DNA from 4 places in the Actinoplanes sp. NBC_00393 genome. Region 2 is predicted to be linked to each of the others. Evidence: riboswitches for the same ligand, from Rfam matches in the RefSeq annotation. Region 2 holds a riboswitch; each other region holds the start of a gene.
What was found. Region 2 has a riboswitch for cobalamin ahead of OHA21_RS23215 (VWA domain-containing protein). Riboswitches for the same ligand answer to the same signal wherever they lie in the genome.

Region 1 (4,376 bases), 1.7 Mb from region 2:
TCGTCTCATACCGATCGGCGAGGCGTTTGTGCATGTGCATGTAGGAGCCGTAGAAGAACGGGTCGCCCTCGGCGAGCACCACCACGTCACGCCCGGCGTCCAGGTGCGCGGCGAGCCGGGCCGCGGACTCGGCGTAGAACTCGTCGATCGCGCCCTGATAACCGCCGGGGTGATCGGTGTTCTCCGTGGTCACCGGGTAGATCAGCGGCTCCTCGATCTGCCCGTCGTGCAGGAAGCCGGCCGCGATCGCCCGGGCGTTGCTGCGCCCGTGCCGGGCCGCGTGGTACGCCACCACGTCGGCCGAGCCGATCAGCCGGGCCGCCTTCACCGTGACCAGTTCGGGATCGCCGGGGCCCAGACCGACTCCGAAGAGCCGACCGGGCTGAACCACATCGTTCGTCATACCTATTCCGCTTCCGAGGCGAGGGCGTTCACCGCGGCTGCGGTGATGGCGCTGCCACCCCGGCGACCGCGGACGATCAGATGTTCCAGGCCGGACTCGGCCAGCGCTTCCTTGGACTCGGCCGCGCCGATGAAACCGACCGGGATGCCGAGCACCGCCGCCGGCCGGGGCGCGCCGGCCGCGACCATCTCCAGCAGCCGGAACAGCGCGGTCGGCGCGTTGCCGATGGCCACCACGGCGCCGCCCAGGCGGTCACCCCACAGGTCGAGCGCGGCGGCGCTGCGGGTGTTGCCGATCCGCTGCGCCAGCTCCGGGACGCCGGGTTCGCGTAGCGTGCAGATCACCTCGTTGGCCGCCGGCAGCCGGCTGCGGGTCACCCCGGACGCCACCATCTCGGCGTCGCACAGGATCGGGGCGCCGTCGAGCAGCGCCTTGCGGGCCGCGGTCACCACCCCTGGGCTGAACCGCACGTCCTCGACCAGGTCGACCATCCCGCAGGCGTGGATCATCCGGACCACCACCCGCGACACGTCGTCCGGCAGCCCACCCAGATCGGCCTCGGCCCGGATCGTGGCGAACGACCGCCGATAGATCTCAGCGCCGTCCCGCACGTACTCCATCAGGCCTCCCTCGCCGCTGCCACCACGTCCCCCAACTCCCGATCCACCACGTCCCGCCGATCTGGGCCGCTTCCGGCCGGGCCGCCGCCGGGCCTACGGCCGCCGGGCGCAGTCTTCCCGGAAGGAGGGGCCGCGGTCCTCGTCCTGCCGGGCGGAATGCCGGGGACGAAGGTCCCGTCCGCGATCCCGACCCCGCCTGGATCGAGGCCCATGCCGCTCGAGCCAAGATCATCTGTGGGTGCAGCGGACCCGGGAGCCGGTTGCCGAGTGACCCGGTAGCCGACGGCCGTCGCTTCGACGCGGACGTGCCGGCCCGCCGGGCTGCCGCAGGCCCGGCCGCAGCCCACCCAGTGCGCCGGCAGACCGTCGACGAAGCGGGATGTCGCGGTGGCGTCGGCACGCACGTCGGCCAGGGATTTCGCGCAGCCGGGCCGCCCGGCGCAGCTCGTCACGCCGACCCAGGGCGAGTCGGCCGCGGTCGGCAGGCCGGCCGCGACCAGGCGATCAGCCCACGCCTGTGCCGCGGGGCGCGCCAGATCGGGCACGACCACGCCGCGCCAGGGCGTCACCACCAGGTGGTCGGCCTCTTCCAAAACCCGCAACGGTACGCCACTGAGCTGCCCCAACGGCACCAGAGCGCCCACCGCGACGAGCCCGTCCGGCTGCTCCAGGAGACCGAGGTGATCACCCGGCTCGCACGCCTCGACCGGCACTGCCGCCGCCACGCCGGCCGGGGTCACGCCGAGCGCGGCAGCGACCCGCGCCGACACGCGGGCCGGACCGTCGGTGAGCTCCCGCAACCGCCAGGCCGCCGCGCCGTCGCCGCGCTGCGCCTCGCGCTCCGCCAGGAACCCGTGTGCCGCCGCGATCAACGCGGGAACGACCTGCTCAGCAGCGACCCGCAGACCGGTGTCGTGCCCGGCGAACCGCAACGCGAAGCGGCCGCCGGCCGGATCGGGGCGGCCCTCGATCGGCACCGCTGCCACGTCGGCTGCGAGCGGAACGTGACCGATCGCGAACAGGAACTTGCCGGGCAGTCGGGACAGGGCCGGATCGCCGCAGACGGCGGCGTCCAACGCGGACACGAGTGCCCGGGACGGCGATTTTTGAAGTGGCGGCGACGCGATGTTCCGTACCCCATCGTGGGTTGTGGAAGGCAGCAGCCCGGCCGCGCGCAAGCCGGCCGCCAAGGTCTCCGTGTGCTCCGCCGGCACTGCTCTGATCTGCAGGTTTGCCCGGGACGTCAGCTCCAGCCGGCCGTCGCCGTGGCGCTCGGTCAGCTCGCGCAGCGAGCGCAGCTGAGCGCCGGTCAGCATGCCCCCGGGCAGCCGGACCCGCGCCAGCAGCCCGTCGGCCGCGGCATGCAGCCGCAGCGCGCTCGGGCAGGCGTCGACGTCCGACGATCGGGGGGAGACCACGGCCCGGATACTACGGGCGGGCACCGACAGAACCGCATCCTCGGGTCGGCAGAGTCACACATCCGCCTATTACCGATGTCGAGTAGCGTGTGCCGGAAAAGCGGCGACGCCGCGGAGGAAGCCGGTGCGAGTCCGGCGCGGTCCCGCCACTGTCACCGAGATCTTCTCGGGAGCCAGGAACTCCGGTCGCCGTGATCTCTACTACCCGGGGCGCGGACCCCGAGGGGGAGCGCACGCGTGTTCTTGCTGCTGTCGACGTCCGACACCGACCTGCTCAGCGCCCGTGCCAGCGGTTCCGCCTGGCGCCTGGCGAATCCGGCCCGGACCGGGGTCACCGATCTGCCCGCCCTGCTCGACGGCGTCGATCTCGTGGTGGTGCGCATCCTCGGCGGCCGCCGGGCCTGGGAAGAGGGCCTGGACGCGCTGCTCGCCGGTGACGTGCCGGTGGTCGTGCTCGGCGGCGAGCAGGCGCCGGACGCCGAGTTGATGAAGCTCTCCACGGTTCCCGCCGGGGTCGCGGCCGACGCGCACACCTACCTGGCGCAGGGCGGCCCGGAGAATCTCACCTCGCTGCACGACTTCCTCTCCGACACGGTGCTGCTGACCGGCAACGGCTTCGCGCCGGCGGTCGAGAGCCCGCAGTGGGGAGTGCTGCCCCGACTCTCCGTTTCCGGAACGCCGACGGTGGCGGTGCTCTACTACCGGGCTCACCACATGGCCGGCAACACCGCGTTCGTCGAGACGCTCTGCCAGGCCATCGAGGCCAAGGGTGGGCAGGCGCTGCCGATCTTCACGGCGTCGTTGCGTACCGCGCCGCCCGAGCTGCTCGCCGAGCTGCGCAAGGCGGACGCCCTGGTGGTGACCGTGCTGGCGGCCGGCGGCACCAAGCCGGCGACCGTGGGCGCCGGCGGGGACGACGAGGCCTGGGACGTCGGGGTCCTCGCCGACCTGGACGTGCCGATCCTGCAGGGGCTCTGCCTGACCAGCTCACGGGCGGTGTGGGAGGCGAGCGACGACGGGCTGTCGCCGCTGGACGCGGCGACGCAGGTGGCCATCCCGGAGTTCGACGGGCGGATCATCACGGTGCCGTTCTCGTTCAAGGAAATCGATCCGGACGGGCTGTCGGTCTACGTGGCCGACGCGGAGCGGGCCGCTCGGGTGGCGGGGATCGCGGTGGCCCACGGCCGGCTCCGTCACGTGCCGCCGGTGAAGCGCCGGATCGCGTTGATGCTCTCCGCCTATCCGACCAAGCACTCGCGGATCGGCAACGCGGTCGGTCTGGACACCCCGGCCTCGACGGTTGCCCTGCTGGCCGCGCTGAAGGAGCGCGGCTATCGGATCGGCGATTTCGACTCCTATGACGGTGACGCCCTCATTCACACGCTGATCGCGGCGGGTGGTCAGGACCCGGACTGGCTGACCGAGGAGCAGCTCGCCGGCAATCCGGTCCGCATCCCCGGCGTTGCGTACAAGTCCTGGTTCGACACCCTGCCGGCGGACTTCCGGGAGAGCGTGGAGCAGCACTGGGGCCCGCCGCCCGGCGAGCTGTACACCGACGGCGGCGACATCGTGCTGGCCGCGCTGCGCGACGAGAACATCGTGGTCATGGTGCAGCCGCCGCGTGGGTTCGGTGCGAACCCGGTGGCGATCTACCACGACCCGGATCTGCCGCCCTCGCATCACTACCTGGCGGCGTACCGGTGGCTGGCCGACGACTTCGGCGCGCACGCGGTGGTGCACGTGGGCAAGCACGGCAACCTGGAGTGGCTGCCGGGCAAGAACGTCGGCATGTCCGCTTCGGACGGGACCGACGCGGCGCTCGGTGATCTGCCGCTGATCTACCCGTTCCTGGTGAACGACCCGGGCGAGGGTACGCAAGCCAAGCGCCGGGCGCACGCCACGCTGGTCGACCACCTCATCCCGCCGATGGCGCGC
Region 2 (4,376 bases):
CGACGGCGACGAGTCCACCCCGTTGCCCGCGACCGTCCGCCGAGCGGAGCCGCCGCACCTGCTGGAGTACACCTGGGGTGACGACCTGCTGCGCTGGGAGTTGGAGCCGTCCGGTGCGGGCACCCTCCTGACCCTGCGGCACACCCTTCCCGGCGAGGACGGTCTCGGGCCGATGGTCGCGTCCGGCTGGCATCTCTGCCTCGACGTGATGGAGCGCCTGCTGGACGGCGAGGACGTCCGGGCCGTGCGTGGCGAAGAGGCGAAGGAACACGGCTGGGAGGACCTGCGGGACCGGTACGCGAAGATGTTCGCGGGGTAGGAACAACGCGACCGCCGGTGACAAGGGAGGGCCACGCATGGACGTCGTGATCGGGATCGACACCGGGACCACCGCGACCAAGGGGATCGCCGCCGGGCCGGGCGGCGAGCTGCGAGCCCTGACCAGCGTGCACTACCAGCTGTCGGTGCCCGGTCCGGGACGGGCCGAGCTCGATCCCGCCGAGCTCACCGCCGCAGCGGTCAAGGCGCTCACCGACGTGGCGGCCGAGTGCGCACGGCAGGGCGACCGGGTGATCGCGATCGGTCTCAGCTCCTTCCTGCACGCGCTCGTCCCGATGGATCCCGGCGGTCAGCCGCTCGGGCCGGTGGTGACCTGGGCGGACGCCCGGTCCGCCGAGCAGTGCGAGCGGATCGTGGCGTCCGGGCGGAACAAGAAACTGCAGGCGCGCACCGGGACGCCGGTGCACCCGATGTCCCCGCTGACCAAGCTGGCCTGGTGGGGCGAGACCGATCCGGGCACGCTGCGTGAGACGCCCCGCTGGGGTGGGGTGAAGGAGCTGGTGGTCGCGGCGCTGGCCGAGGCGCCCTTCCTCGTCGATCTGTCGATCGCCTCGGGCACCGGCCTCTACGACATCCACGAGCGGCGCTGGGACGACGAGGCCCTCGAGATCGCGGGGGTACGCGCGGAGCAGCTCGCCGAGGTCGTGCCCACCACCCACCGGCTCCGTCTGCGTGCCGACGTGGCCTCCGCCGCCGGGCTGTCCCGGGACGTGCCGCTGATCATCGGGGCGGCCGACGGTCCGCTGGCCAACCTCGGCGTCGGCGCCACCCCGGCCGGGGTCGCGGCGGTCTCGCTGGGCACGAGCGGGGCGTTGCGTACGGTCGTCGACCGGCCCACCACCGACGCCGCCGGACGGCTGTTCTGCTACGCGCTCACCGAGGACCGCTGGGTGATCGGTGGCGCGGTGAACAACGCCGGTTCAGTGGTCCGCTGGGCCGGGCAGAGCTTCGCCTCCGGGTTCGAACGGCCCGGCGCGGAGGGGGAGGACGCCGACGAGCGCGACGCCGCCCTGCTCGAGGAGGCCGCCGGGGTGGTGGTCGGCAGTGACGGGCTGCTCTGCCTGCCGTACCTGCTGGGTGAGCGGGCGCCCTGGTGGCGGCCGGGGATGCGGGGGGCGTACCTCGGGTTGCGCCGCGAGCACGGCCGGCCGCACCTGGTCCGCGCCGCCGTCGAGGGCGTCTGCCAGCAGCTGGCCCTGGTCCGCGACTCGTTCGACGCGGAAGGCTGCCCGCCCACCGAGATCCGGGCCACCGGCGGCGCGGTCGCCTCCCAACTCTGGGTGTCCGTGCTGGCCGGCGCGCTGGACCTGCCGGTCTCGGTCGCCGACACCCCGGAGGGCACCGCGCTCGGCGCCTGCCTGCTGGCCCGGCACGCCCTCGGCGAACTGCCCGACCTGGACACTGCGGCCGCCCTCGTCCCGACCGGCCGGCACACCCGGCCCGACCCGGAGGCCGCCGCGCTCTACCGCAAACTGCGTCCCCTGGTGGAACGCTCGGCGCTGGCCGTGCTCGACGTGGTCGCCGAACTCGACAAGATCGCGCCCGAGCCGCTGCCCGGAACCGAGAAGGCCGTCACAGCACCCCGCGTTGACGCGCAGCCCGGCGGTAGGAAAGAGTGATCGCCGAGCGGTAGCGGAGGAACCCCGGTGCGAATCCGGGACGGTCCCGCCACTGTGACCGGGGAGCGACCCGCCATACCAGCACGCCACGACCCTTCGGGGCCGGAAGGCCGGCGGGGAACGTCGATCCGGGAGTCAGGAGACTCCGGCCGCTCGTGTCAACCGACGAGCGGGCGTGGACACCCGCCGGAAGGGATCCCCGTGACTCCGTACCCGTTCTCCGCCGTGGTCGGCCTCGACGACCTGCGCCTGGCGCTGCTGCTCACCTCCGTCTCACCGGCGATCGGCGGGGTGCTGGTCCGCGGCGAGAAGGGCACGGCCAAGAGCACTGTGGTGCGTGCGCTGGCCGGTCTGCTGCCGTCGGTCGCCGTGGTGCGCGGGTGCCGCTTCGCCTGCGACCCGGCCGCCCCCGACCCGGACTGCCCCGACGGTCCGCACCCGGCCGCCGGCCCGGCCACGGACCGGCCGGCCGCGCTGGTCGAACTGCCGGTCGGCGCGACCGAGGACCGCGTGGTGGGCACGCTCGATCTGCAGCGTGCGCTCAGTGACGGGGTGAAGGCGTACGAGCCCGGGCTGCTCGCCGCCGCCCACCGCGGCGTCCTCTACGTCGACGAGGTCAACCTGCTCCCGGACCACCTGGTCGACCTGCTGCTCGACGCGGCCGCGATGGGCCGGGCACACGTCGAGCGCGACGGCGTCTCGGTCAAGCACGCCGCCCGGTTCCTGCTGGTCGGCACCATGAATCCGGAGGAGGGCGAACCGCGGCCCCAGCTGGTCGACCGCTTCGGCCTGGTGGTGAACGTGGCCGCACCCCGCGACGCGGTCCAGCGGGCCGAGGTGGTGCGGCGCCGGCTGGCGTACGAGGCCGACCCGACGGCCTTCGCCGCCCGTTTCACGGCGGCCGAGCAGGAGTACGCGTCCCGCATCGCCGCCGCCCGCACCCAGCTGCCGTCGGTCGCCCTGCCGGACGCTGAACTCGACCGGATCGCCCGGGTCTGCCTCGCCTACGGCGTCGACGGGATGCGCGCCGACATCGTGGTGGCGCGGTGCGCGGTGGCCCTCGCCGCCTGGCACGGCCGCACCGCGGTGACCGCCGACGACGTCGCCGGCGCGGCCCGGCTCGCCCTGCCGCACCGGCGCCGCACCGATCCGCTCGACCCGCCCGGCACCGACGAGGAGAAGCTCGAGGAGGCCCTCGCCGAGGCCGAACGCCAGGCCGCCCAGGACCGGGCCGCACAAGAGCGCGATCTGCGGGACCCGGCCGACCAGAACCAGCCCGACCAGGGCGAGATCGACCAGGACCAGGGCGAGGCCGGCCAGCCGCGGCCGAACTCCGATCCGGCGCCGGACGACGAGGACGATCCGGACCCGGACGGCGACGGGCCATCGGGCGGCGGGGGAGGCGGGCCGCAAGGCCCACGCGACGGCGGCGGGCCCCAGGGCTCCAGCAACCACCGCGACGGTACGGACTACAGCAGCGCCTCGCCCACCGACTCCGACTCGGGCACCGGACAGCCGGAGAAGGCCGGCGCAACCGCCACAGCCGGCACCGCCTACCGAACCCGCACGCTACGCATCACAGCCCGCGGCGAAGGCGGCCACACCGGCCGCCGCTCACCCGCCTTCGCCCGCCGAGGCCGCGTAGTAGGCAGCCGCACCCCCCACGGCAAACTCTCCGGCGCCCCCCACCTACCAGCCACCCTGCGAGCCGCCCTCACCCGCACCGCCCTCACCCGCGCCGGCCTTGACCGCGCTGGTCTTGACCGCGCTGGTCTTGACCGCGCTGGTCTTGACCGCGCTGGTCTTGACCGCGCTGGTCTTGACCGCGCTGGTCTTGACCGCGCTGGTCTTGACCGCGCTGGTCTTGACCGCGCCGGCCTTGACCGCGCCGGCCTTGACCGCGCCGGCCTCGACCGCGCCGGCCTTGGCCGCGCCGGCCTTAACCGCGCCGGCCTTGGCCGCGCCGCCCTCACCGGCACCGCCCTTGACCGCGCCGGCCTTGACCGAGTGCGGGTGGAGCCGCGGGATCTGCGGGAGTCGGTGCATGTGGGGCGCGAGGCGAACCTGGTGTTGTTCGTCGTGGACGCCTCCGGGTCGATGGCGGCGCGCAAGCGGATGACGCTGGTCAAGACGGCGGTGTTGTCCCTGCTGCGGGACGCCTATCAGCGGCGCGACCGGATCGGGATGATCACGTTCCGGGGTAGTGAGGCCGAGTCCGTGCTGCCGCCCACCTCCAGCCACGAAGTGGGTGTACAGCGGCTGGCCGCCCTGCGCACCGGTGGGCGGACCCCGCTCGCAGCCGGGCTGCGCACCGCGGCTGCGACCATCGCCACCGAACGGCGCCGCGACCCGCGCCGCCGACCGCTGTTGGTGCTGGTCACCGACGGCCGGGCCACCAGCGGACCGGACCCACTGCGG
Region 3 (4,376 bases), 1.6 Mb from region 2:
GATTCCCGCGGCCGGGTGGGACCACCGCGCGATCATCACCGAGCCAGGCACCGTCGCCTTCCCCCTGTGGTTCCACCCGGGTGCCGACGGGCCGCCGGAAACGACCCGCTTCGAAGTCCCCGACGGTTGGCAGGACTGGCTGATCCAGCACTTCAACCTGCAGGTCACCCCGCTGAGCGGTCACGGCTACTTCCAGGACGCGATCACCGATCTGCTACGCCGTCCCCGAGTAGGCCCGCCTGCGCCTGCGCCCACCTTCACTGTGCCGGAGATGCCGAGAGCCGCCGGCGCCCGAGCGGTGGCCGAGCAGCTGCTCCGCGACCCCGCGATCGACCTCACCGTCGAGCAGTGGGCGAGCAAGGCGCTCTCCAGCCCGCGAACCCTGCGCCGCGCCTTCCTCACCGGCACCGGACTCACCTTCGAGCAGTGGCGGCTGCGCCACCGGCTGATCGCGGCCGTCGAGTTCCTGGCCGCGGGATACGACGCCGACCAGGTGGCCGCCCGGGTAGGGTTCGCCAGCCGCAACGGCTTCACTCGCGCCTTCAAGCAGCAGTACGGGCTGACACCGCACGACTTCAGCAGGAAGCTCGCCGCCAGTTCCGCCCGTGTCGACCTGACACCGCGCGCCACCCTGGCACGTCAGACCGAGCAGCTCATGCGCCTGGTACGAGGCGACGGGTCATTCGCTACCGGATCCGATCCGCTGCCCGCCGCCCGCACCTCCCCGCATGCCAACCACGTGCACGTCCTGACCTGGATGTACCGCGGCAGCGGATACCTCGACATCGGCGAACGCCGTCACGAACGACACCGCGGCGTTGCGACCTGGATCCCCGCGGGCCTCAAACACATCACCGGTCTGCGCGAGAACTCCATCTCACTGCCCCTCGGCAACGCCGGCACCGCCGACCTCCAGCTCACCGAGCCGCTCCAGGTGCAGTTCTCACCCGCCTGGGACGACTACCTGATGCACTGCTCGATCAGCGCCCGATCGGGACTGCACCCCGACGACTACGATCCCCGGCACATCCTCGACCTGTTCGCCGAACAGGTCGTCACGCAACGAGCGCTGTCGGTGCCGATGCCCACCGATCCGCGTGCGCGCGCGGCGGCGATGGACTACCTGCGCCACATCGACGTCACCCACGAACCGGCCGCGTTCGACGTCCCCGCCCAGGTTCACCGGGCCTTCCGCGACCAGACCGGCATGACCTTCGCCCGCTGGCGCTACGCCGCCCGCATGCGCATCGCCCGTGACCTGCTGCTCGGCGGCGCCAGGCCCAGCGCCGTGTCCCGCCGCGTCGGCTACGCCCACCTGCCGACGTTCAGCACCGCCTTCACCCGCTTCCACGGCCTCTCGCCACGCGAATACCAGGAACGCGAGGCTGAGACATCCTGATCGTCAGCGGCTGAAGCGGTGACCGGGTGCCCCGCCGGGCCCCGGCCGGTTCTAGACTGGACGGGCAGCTGGTTCGCCCGTCCCGCAAGGCCGGGCGTCGCAAGAGGGAACCCGGTGTGAATCCGGGACTGCCCCGCAGCGGTGAGTGGGAACGACCGCCGTCAACGCACTGGGCGCAACGCCCGGGAAGCGACGGCCAGTAGGAACGAGCAGGGCGCCCACGAGTCCGAAGACCTGCCACTGCCCACGCCGGATGAGGCGCGGTGTGATCGGTGACCTCGAGGGCGGGTCGGCGGTGGGAGAAGAGGACTACGCGGTGCCGCACGTGCAGGAGCGGCTGAGTGCCGGGACACTGGCCCGGCGCCTCGGCGTCGCCACGACGACGTTGCGGACCTGGCATCAGCGCTACGGGCTCGGCCCCACCGGTCACGAATCCGGCCGGCACCGTCGCTACACGGCACATGACGTCGCCGCCCTGACCGTTATGGCGCAGCTGACCACACGAGGCGTGCCCGCTGCCGAGGCGGCCCGGCTCGCCCGCCGCGAAACCACCACCAGCCTCGCCGCGCATCCACATCGCAATCCCGGCACCGACGCCGAGGCCCGCGGCCTGGCCCGCGCCGCCCGCCGCCTGGATGTGCTGACCCTGCGCGAAACGCTGAGCGGCGCGGTCGCCGCGCACGGTGTCGTGCACACCTACCACACGCTCGCCGGTCCCGCCTTCACCCACCTCAGCCAGGGCCGGTACGCCGAGACACGCAAAACCCTCGCCCGGCGCCTACTCGCCCGCACGCTGAGCGAGGTCTTCGCCGCCGTTGCACGCCCGCCCTCCGGGACTCCGGTCCGGGTGCTCCTGGTCGCTGCCGACGGCCGTCGCGACGTGACCGCCATCGACGCCCTGGCGGCCGCGCTGGCCGAGACCGGCACGGGTTCGGTGCACCTCGGCGCCGGCCTGCCTCCCGATGTGCTCGCCGACGCGGTGGCCCGCCACCGGCCCGCCGCCGTCGCGGTGTGGAGCCATGTCTGGCGGCCGGTGATACCCGTCTTGCTGACGGCGTTGAACGGTGTTCCGGACTGGCGGCCCAGCATCGTGGCCGCGGGACAAGGCTGGCCGCCGAGCAGCGAGCGACTGCGCTGTCCGACTCTGGCTGACGCCGTCGCCGCGGTGACCGGCCTCGTCGAGGGCGAAGGGCCGTCACCGCCTAACGGGTGAGGCGGCGCCCGAGGACTGTTGCGCACGTCGCCGTGATCACCACTGCCGCGGCCGGCGCCAGGACCAGGTGCGGGCTGGTGAACAGGTGGTTGCGTCCCTCGGCGACCATCGCGCCCCACTCCGGGGTGGGCGGCTGCACGCCGAGGCCGAGGAAGGACAGCCCGGAGACGGTGAGCAGGGTTCCCGCGAACCGCAGCAACAGGTGGGCGAGCAGCGGTTCGGCGATGTTGGGCGCGATGTGCCGGGCCAGGATTCGCGCCGTTCCCGCGCCCAGCGACCGGGCCGCCACCACATACTCCTGTTTCGCTTCGCGCAGAGTCAGGTGGTACGCCTGCCGGGCGAACGGCGTCCAGCCGACCGCGCACACCGCGGCCAGGATCGATGGTAGTCCGGGCCCGGAGATAGCGGCCGCGAGCAGCCCGACCAGGATCGTGGGGAGGGCGGCGACCAGGTCGGCGGCCCGGACCACCGACCGGGCGCCGAGGACTGCCGCGGCCGCTCCCACCACGGTCCCGGCCACGCCGGTGACCAGCAGCGTCGCCACGGTCAGGCCGAGCGTGACCCGGGCGCCGGAGAACAGCCGCGCGGCGACGTCGCGGCCGAGCTGGTCGGTGCCGAGGGGGTGGGCGAGCGATGGTGACTCGAGTACGGAGGAGTAGTCGGCGGCAAGAGGATCGGGCAGCGCGAGAGCCGCCGTGACCACAAGAATGGCAGCACCGGCAGCCGCAAGCCGGAACTTCACCGGGCCACCGGGTCCAGGGCCAGCTGCGCGGCTTCGGAGAGAACTCCGGCGATCAGGGCGATGGCGATGACCGTCAGGGTTCCGGCCTGGATCACCGGCAGGTCCTGGGCCAGAACCGCGTCATAGAGCAACCGCCCCAGCCCGGGAATCCCGAAGATCACTTCGACGACGACGGAGCCGCCGATCAGCGCGGCCACGAACATGCCGGACAGCGACAGCACCGACGTGGTGGCAAGCCGGGCGCCGTGGCGCCACAGCACCCAGCCCGGCGGCAGGCCTTTGGCCCGGGCGGTGCGCACATGCGGGCGGCGCAGCACGGCCACGGTCTCGGCCCGGATCAGCTGGGTGGCAAGAGCGGCCGGGTAGACGGCGAGGGTCACGACCGGAAGCACGAGATGCGCCGGGGTGCCCCAGCCGATCGCGGGCACCGCTGCGGCCTGCACGGCGAACACCAGCACCAGTACCGGGGCGATGACGAACTCCGGGACGGACACCCCGACGATGCCGGCGCCGGTCACGACCCGGTCGAGCAGGCCACCGGGCCGGCGGCCGGCGTACACCCCGGCGGGGATGCCGAACAGCAGCGCGAGAAGCAGGGCGAGGACGGCGAGCAGCATGGAGACCAGCAACGCCTCGCCGACCTGTGCGGCGACCGGGGTCCGGGTAACGAAGGACAGGCCCAGATCGCCGCGGACGGCGGCGGCGAGCCAGCGCAGGTACTGCTCAGCTGCCGAGCCGTCCAAGCCGAACTCGGCGGCGACGCGCGACTGCATGGCCGGGTCCGGCACGGCGTCGGCAGTCCTCGTTCGTAGCACGGTGCGGACCGTGTCGGCCCCGGTGAGCCGCGGCAACGCGAACACCAGGACCGACGCGGCCAGCAGGGCCGGCGGCAGCACCAGCAGCCGCCGCACCAGCACGGTCACCCGGCGGGCTCGAGGTGCGGCAGCACTGGCCGGACACCGAGCGGGTCCGGGACGAAGCCGGTGACACCGCGGGACCCGGCGGTGTTGTTCGGATGCACG
Region 4 (4,376 bases), 1.6 Mb from region 2:
CGGCGATCTTCTCCTTCACTGTGGCCCAGCGCTCGGTCTGCGAGACCGTGGCGCCCCACAGGTCCGGGTGCAGGTCACCCCGGGCGGCCCGGGTCTCCGGGTAGGCCGGGTGCGGCCCGAACTGCTGGGCGAGAGCGACCGACGACTCCAGGGCGGTCAGGAAGATCTCCTCCTGCACCCGGGTCGACAGTTCGCGGGCGGCGTCCGAGTCGAACGGCAGGCCCAGCGTGAAGAACGCGTCCTGCAGACCCATCAGGCCCAGCCCGACCGGCCGCCACCGCGGGTTCGACGCGGCAGCCTGCTGTGACGGGTAGTAGTTGATGTCGATGACCCGGTCCAGGTAGACCACCGCGGTCCGGACGGTCTCGCGCAGCTTCTCCCAGTTCACGCCTTCGGCGGTGGTGTGCGCGCCCAGGTTGATCGAGCCGAGGTTGCAGACCGCGGTCTCGGCGTCCGAGTTGACCTCGAGGATCTCGGTGCACAGGTTCGACAGGTGGATCGTGTTACCGGGAGAACCGGTCTGGTTCGACAGGGCGTTGGAGCGGTCCTTGAAGGTCATCCAGCCGTTGCCGGTCTGCGCCAGCGTGCGCATCATCCGCCCGTACAGATCCCGGGCTTTGACGGTCTTGACGGCCTTCTTCTCGGCCGCCCGGTATGCCTCGGTGAATTCCTCACCGAACAGGTCGGGAAGCTCCGGGGCGTCGGACGGGTCGATCAGCGACCAGTCGGCGTCCGCCTCGACGCGGCGCATGAACTCGTCCGGGATCCAGTTCGCCAGGTTCAGGTTGTGGGTGCGCCGCGACTCCTCGCCGGTGTTGTCGCGCAGCTCCAGGAACTCCTCGACGTCCGGGTGCCACGGCTCCAGGTAGACGCAGGCCGCGCCCTTGCGCCGGCCACCCTGGTTGACCGCGGCGACACCGGCGTCGAGGGTCTTGAGGAACGGGACGATGCCGTTGGACTTGCCGTTCGTGCCGCGGATGAGCGCGCCCCGGCCCCGGACCCGGGTCCAGGAGATGCCGATACCGCCGGAGAACTTCGACAGTTTCGCAACCTGGTGGTACCGCTCGTAGATCGAGTCCAGTTCGTCGCGCGGCGAGTCGACCAGGAAACACGACGACATCTGGGTGTGCCGGGTCCCGGAGTTGAACAGCGTCGGCGAGCTGGGCAGGTACGCCAGCGAGGACATCAGCCGGTAGAAGCCGATCGCTTCGCGGGCGTCCTTCGACAGGCCGCAGGCCACCCGCAGCAGCCAGTACTGCGGGGTCTCCACGACGACGCGCTCCTGCGGGTGGCGCAGCAGGTAGCGGTCGGCGACGGTCCGCAGGCCGAAGTACTCGAACCGCAGGTCACCGGCCGCGTCGATGGCGTCGTCGAGCTTGCGGGCGTTGCGGGCCACGAACGCCGCGGTCTCGTCGCCGATCAGACCGAGACCATGGGCGTAGCGGATCGACTGGCTGAAGCTCGCCACCTGCTGGCCGCGAACCTCCTTGTCGACGTACGCGGCCAGCAGCCGGGCGGCGAGCTTGGAGTACTGCGGCTCCTCACCGATCAGCTCGGCGGCCGTCTGGATCGACAATTTGTCCAGCTCAGCGGTGGTCGCTCCGTCGTAGAGCCCACTGATCGTCTTGGTCGCGACCCGCAGCGGATCCACCTCGTCGAGGTCCGCGACCCACAACTCGACCGCCTTGACGATCTTGTTGACGTCGACCGGTTCCAGGTCACCGTTGCGTTTGCGGACCTGCATCACGTGCCGGCGCTGCTCCGGCACCACTGCACTGGTTTCCGCCGTGGTCGTCATATGCCCCCTCCTTCATGCCCTCTCGACAGGTCGTCGGGCACGCAGGAGGACGCCACCGGGACCACGGCAGGCGCCCGGTTCGATGGCGTCGGCCGTCCCACGCGACCTTCGACCGCCGTGCGCCCCCTCGGCACACGGCGCGCTGGCAGGTCTTCGGACTCGTGGGCGGCCTACTCGCTCCTACTGGCCGTCGCTTCCCAGGCCGGAGCCCAGTGCTTCATGACGGCGGTCGTTCCCACTCACCGCTGCGGGGCAGTCCCGGTATCACACCGGGTTCCCTGTTGCCTCGGCCGGGCCCTTGAAAGGCTCGGCCGAACCAGCTGCGGGCACACCATATATGGGCGGCCGCCGAAAGTCCTACCCCACATGGTGTGTCGAGCGTGTCATCCCGCCGAGATCAATCGGATTGTCCGGCGGGTGCCCGGATGACCGACAGCGCCAGCGGCGCGGGCATCTCGGCGATCCCGGGACCGCCGGCACGCACCCAGGCAGCGATGTCGGTGACGATCACATCGTCCAGGACCAGCCCGAACCACACCGGCCGGGCACCCTGGCGGCGGGCTGCCGGCGTCGGATGCACGACCACGACGTTCGATGGGTGCGTTTCTTCCTGAGTGAGCTGCGCGACGCGCATCGATGTCCGCCCGTTGTGGCCTTCGCTGACCGGTTGGTATGGGTTGGTTGACCGGTTCCCGGTGGAGGTGGGCGGGTGGATGGTGATCAGATCGTGCGGTTGCTGGCCGAGCGGGAGGCGGCGGCTCGGGCCGAGTGGCTGCGGCTGGAGCAGGAGGCCGCGCAGATCACGGGGTTGATCGAGGAATGCCGGCGGGAGATCGAACGCCTCGCGATCACGCGGGAGGTGTTGTCCGGGCTGGTCACCGTGCCGGAGGAGCCGGTGCCGGCAGTGCCGGGCCGGGATCCGGTCGGGGACTTCGGGGAGCAGTTGCTGGTGGTGCTGGCCGACGCGGCGCGGCCGATGCGGTGCCGGGAGGTGGTGGCCGTGCTGGGTGAGGATCCGTCGGTGGCCCGGCATGGTGAGCGGGTCCGGCACCGGTTGAAGAAGCTGGCGGCAGCGGGCCTCGTGCGCGAAGTAGAGCCGGGACTGTTCGCCCGGTCGGAGGATTCCGGCTCCTCGCCCGGGGTGACCCGGCCGGAGTGGCGCCGACGAGGTGGTGGTCTTCCTGGATGGCCTGGGTTTGTCGAAGAACCGGCTGACCCGAGGAAGACCCGATGGCACCATATCCCTGTCCCGAGCCCGGCGACGCCGCTTATGCCGCGTCCGTGCCTTATTCGACGCATTGATCACCCGGCTGAGTGACCCACGGATGACCGACCGGCCGGAACACGCCGTGGAGGAGTTCATCGCCGGCTGCGGCCGTGACGTGCTGCGCCAGGCGTTGCAGGATCACCTCGACGCCCGCGCCGCCGCGGAACGGCGGCTGCCGGAGGTGACCGGCGCCGACCAGGTGCCACGGCGGCGGGCCGAGCCGGGGCATACCCGGCTGCTGTCGACCACGCTCGGCCGGGTGGAGGTCACCCGGATCGCCTACCGCCATCCGGGAGTGTCCAATCTGCACCCGGCCGACGCCCGGCTCGCCCTGCCCGAGGGCCGGTACTCGTTCCCGACGTCATGCCCGCCGGCGCGACCGAACGCGCTGATCGAGTGGTAGTGGACTGCCGTGCGCCCCTGAGGGGACGGAAAGCAGTCGATCGCACCGGCGTTGCGGTCCGGTCAGCGGCGGCGCTGCCGGTAGCGGCACCGGCTGACGGGTGCGCCCGGCGCAGGGCTGCCGGATGGGCGCGGGTGCGAGAGATCCAGTCCCGGTCCGCGACTGGGTGAAGGCGGGGTAGCGCCGCCCGCACGACGGTGAACGTGGCACCCGCCGTTGGTCGTCACCGGAACGGCAGGCCACCAGCAGGCCGCGGGCGGCAACCACGGCTCGGTCGAGGGAGTCGTCGACGGCACGGACCAGCACCGTCACTGCGCGGCGGTCCGGGCCCGGGACCCGCGAACGCCGCCGTTACCGCCGCGACACGCAGCCTGCCCCATAGGTCGTCCGCGTCGCCGGTTCCTCCCCGTGCTCTCTGGGCTCAGATCAGGGGATCGTGCACTTCAGATCGCTTTCAAGCCGGGGGTCAACATCCACGCCATCGGCCCGACCAGCGAGCGGGCCGATGTAGCACTGAGCGTCTTCTGGATACCGGATGGACGAACTCTGCGTGAGCTGGCCTTGCCCTGAGTGGGCGTCTCGTCGCGCACCGAGGTGTGCGCCCTGGTCCGCCGGCCCTGAAGATCTTTCTTGCTTTCGGATGTCACTTGACGACCGGCTCGTGAGTCGTACCGGTAACAGCTGACGGGCAGGAGCTGCGTTTGTGGACCCGGAACCGAATCTACGTGACGTGTATGCCGCCTCGCCCGCCTGGCTCTACGGCATGAGCGGCGGGCTGGCCGTCGGCAAGCGGTGAACTCACGGGTGACCGCCCGTTCGCGTCTCGCTTGTGGACGGCCTTAGTACCAATGCGGTGCTCAGTCTCACCATGGGGGAAGAACGGAATGCGCGGTGTTGCACAGGGACTC

Region 1: it holds a riboswitch for cobalamin, as region 2 does, so the genes downstream of both, cobN (cobaltochelatase subunit CobN) here and OHA21_RS23215 (VWA domain-containing protein) in region 2, are expected to answer to the same signal.
Region 3: it holds a riboswitch for cobalamin, as region 2 does, so the genes downstream of both, OHA21_RS15690 (MerR family transcriptional regulator) here and OHA21_RS23215 (VWA domain-containing protein) in region 2, are expected to answer to the same signal.
Region 4: it holds a riboswitch for cobalamin, as region 2 does, so the genes downstream of both, OHA21_RS15620 (ribonucleoside-diphosphate reductase subunit alpha) here and OHA21_RS23215 (VWA domain-containing protein) in region 2, are expected to answer to the same signal.

What each region holds. Positions count from the first base shown of each region.
Region 1 is NZ_CP107942.1:6,656,253-6,660,628, reverse strand. Features, by position in the region: gene OHA21_RS30870 (precorrin-2 C(20)-methyltransferase) at 1-403, opposite strand, end outside; gene OHA21_RS30865 (precorrin-8X methylmutase) at 406-1,023, opposite strand; gene OHA21_RS30860 (precorrin-3B synthase) at 1,023-2,441, opposite strand; cobalamin riboswitch at 2,518-2,642, shown strand; gene cobN (cobaltochelatase subunit CobN) at 2,679-4,376, shown strand, end outside.
Region 2 is NZ_CP107942.1:4,931,847-4,936,222, reverse strand. Features, by position in the region: gene OHA21_RS23225 (SRPBCC family protein) at 1-319, shown strand, start outside; gene OHA21_RS23220 (gluconokinase) at 357-1,958, shown strand; cobalamin riboswitch at 1,975-2,104, shown strand; partial or broken gene OHA21_RS23215 (VWA domain-containing protein) at 2,160-4,376, shown strand, end outside.
Region 3 is NZ_CP107942.1:3,322,836-3,327,211, reverse strand. Features, by position in the region: gene OHA21_RS15695 (helix-turn-helix domain-containing protein) at 1-1,399, shown strand, start outside; cobalamin riboswitch at 1,452-1,654, shown strand; gene OHA21_RS15690 (MerR family transcriptional regulator) at 1,653-2,612, shown strand; gene OHA21_RS15685 (ABC transporter permease) at 2,602-3,354, opposite strand; gene OHA21_RS15680 (ABC transporter permease) at 3,351-4,277, opposite strand; gene OHA21_RS15675 (ABC transporter substrate-binding protein) at 4,274-4,376, opposite strand, start outside.
Region 4 is NZ_CP107942.1:3,310,385-3,314,760, forward strand. Features, by position in the region: gene OHA21_RS15620 (ribonucleoside-diphosphate reductase subunit alpha) at 1-1,798, opposite strand, end outside; cobalamin riboswitch at 1,926-2,134, opposite strand; gene OHA21_RS15625 (hypothetical protein) at 2,196-2,432, opposite strand; gene OHA21_RS15630 (hypothetical protein) at 2,526-3,116, shown strand; gene OHA21_RS15635 (hypothetical protein) at 3,124-3,468, shown strand.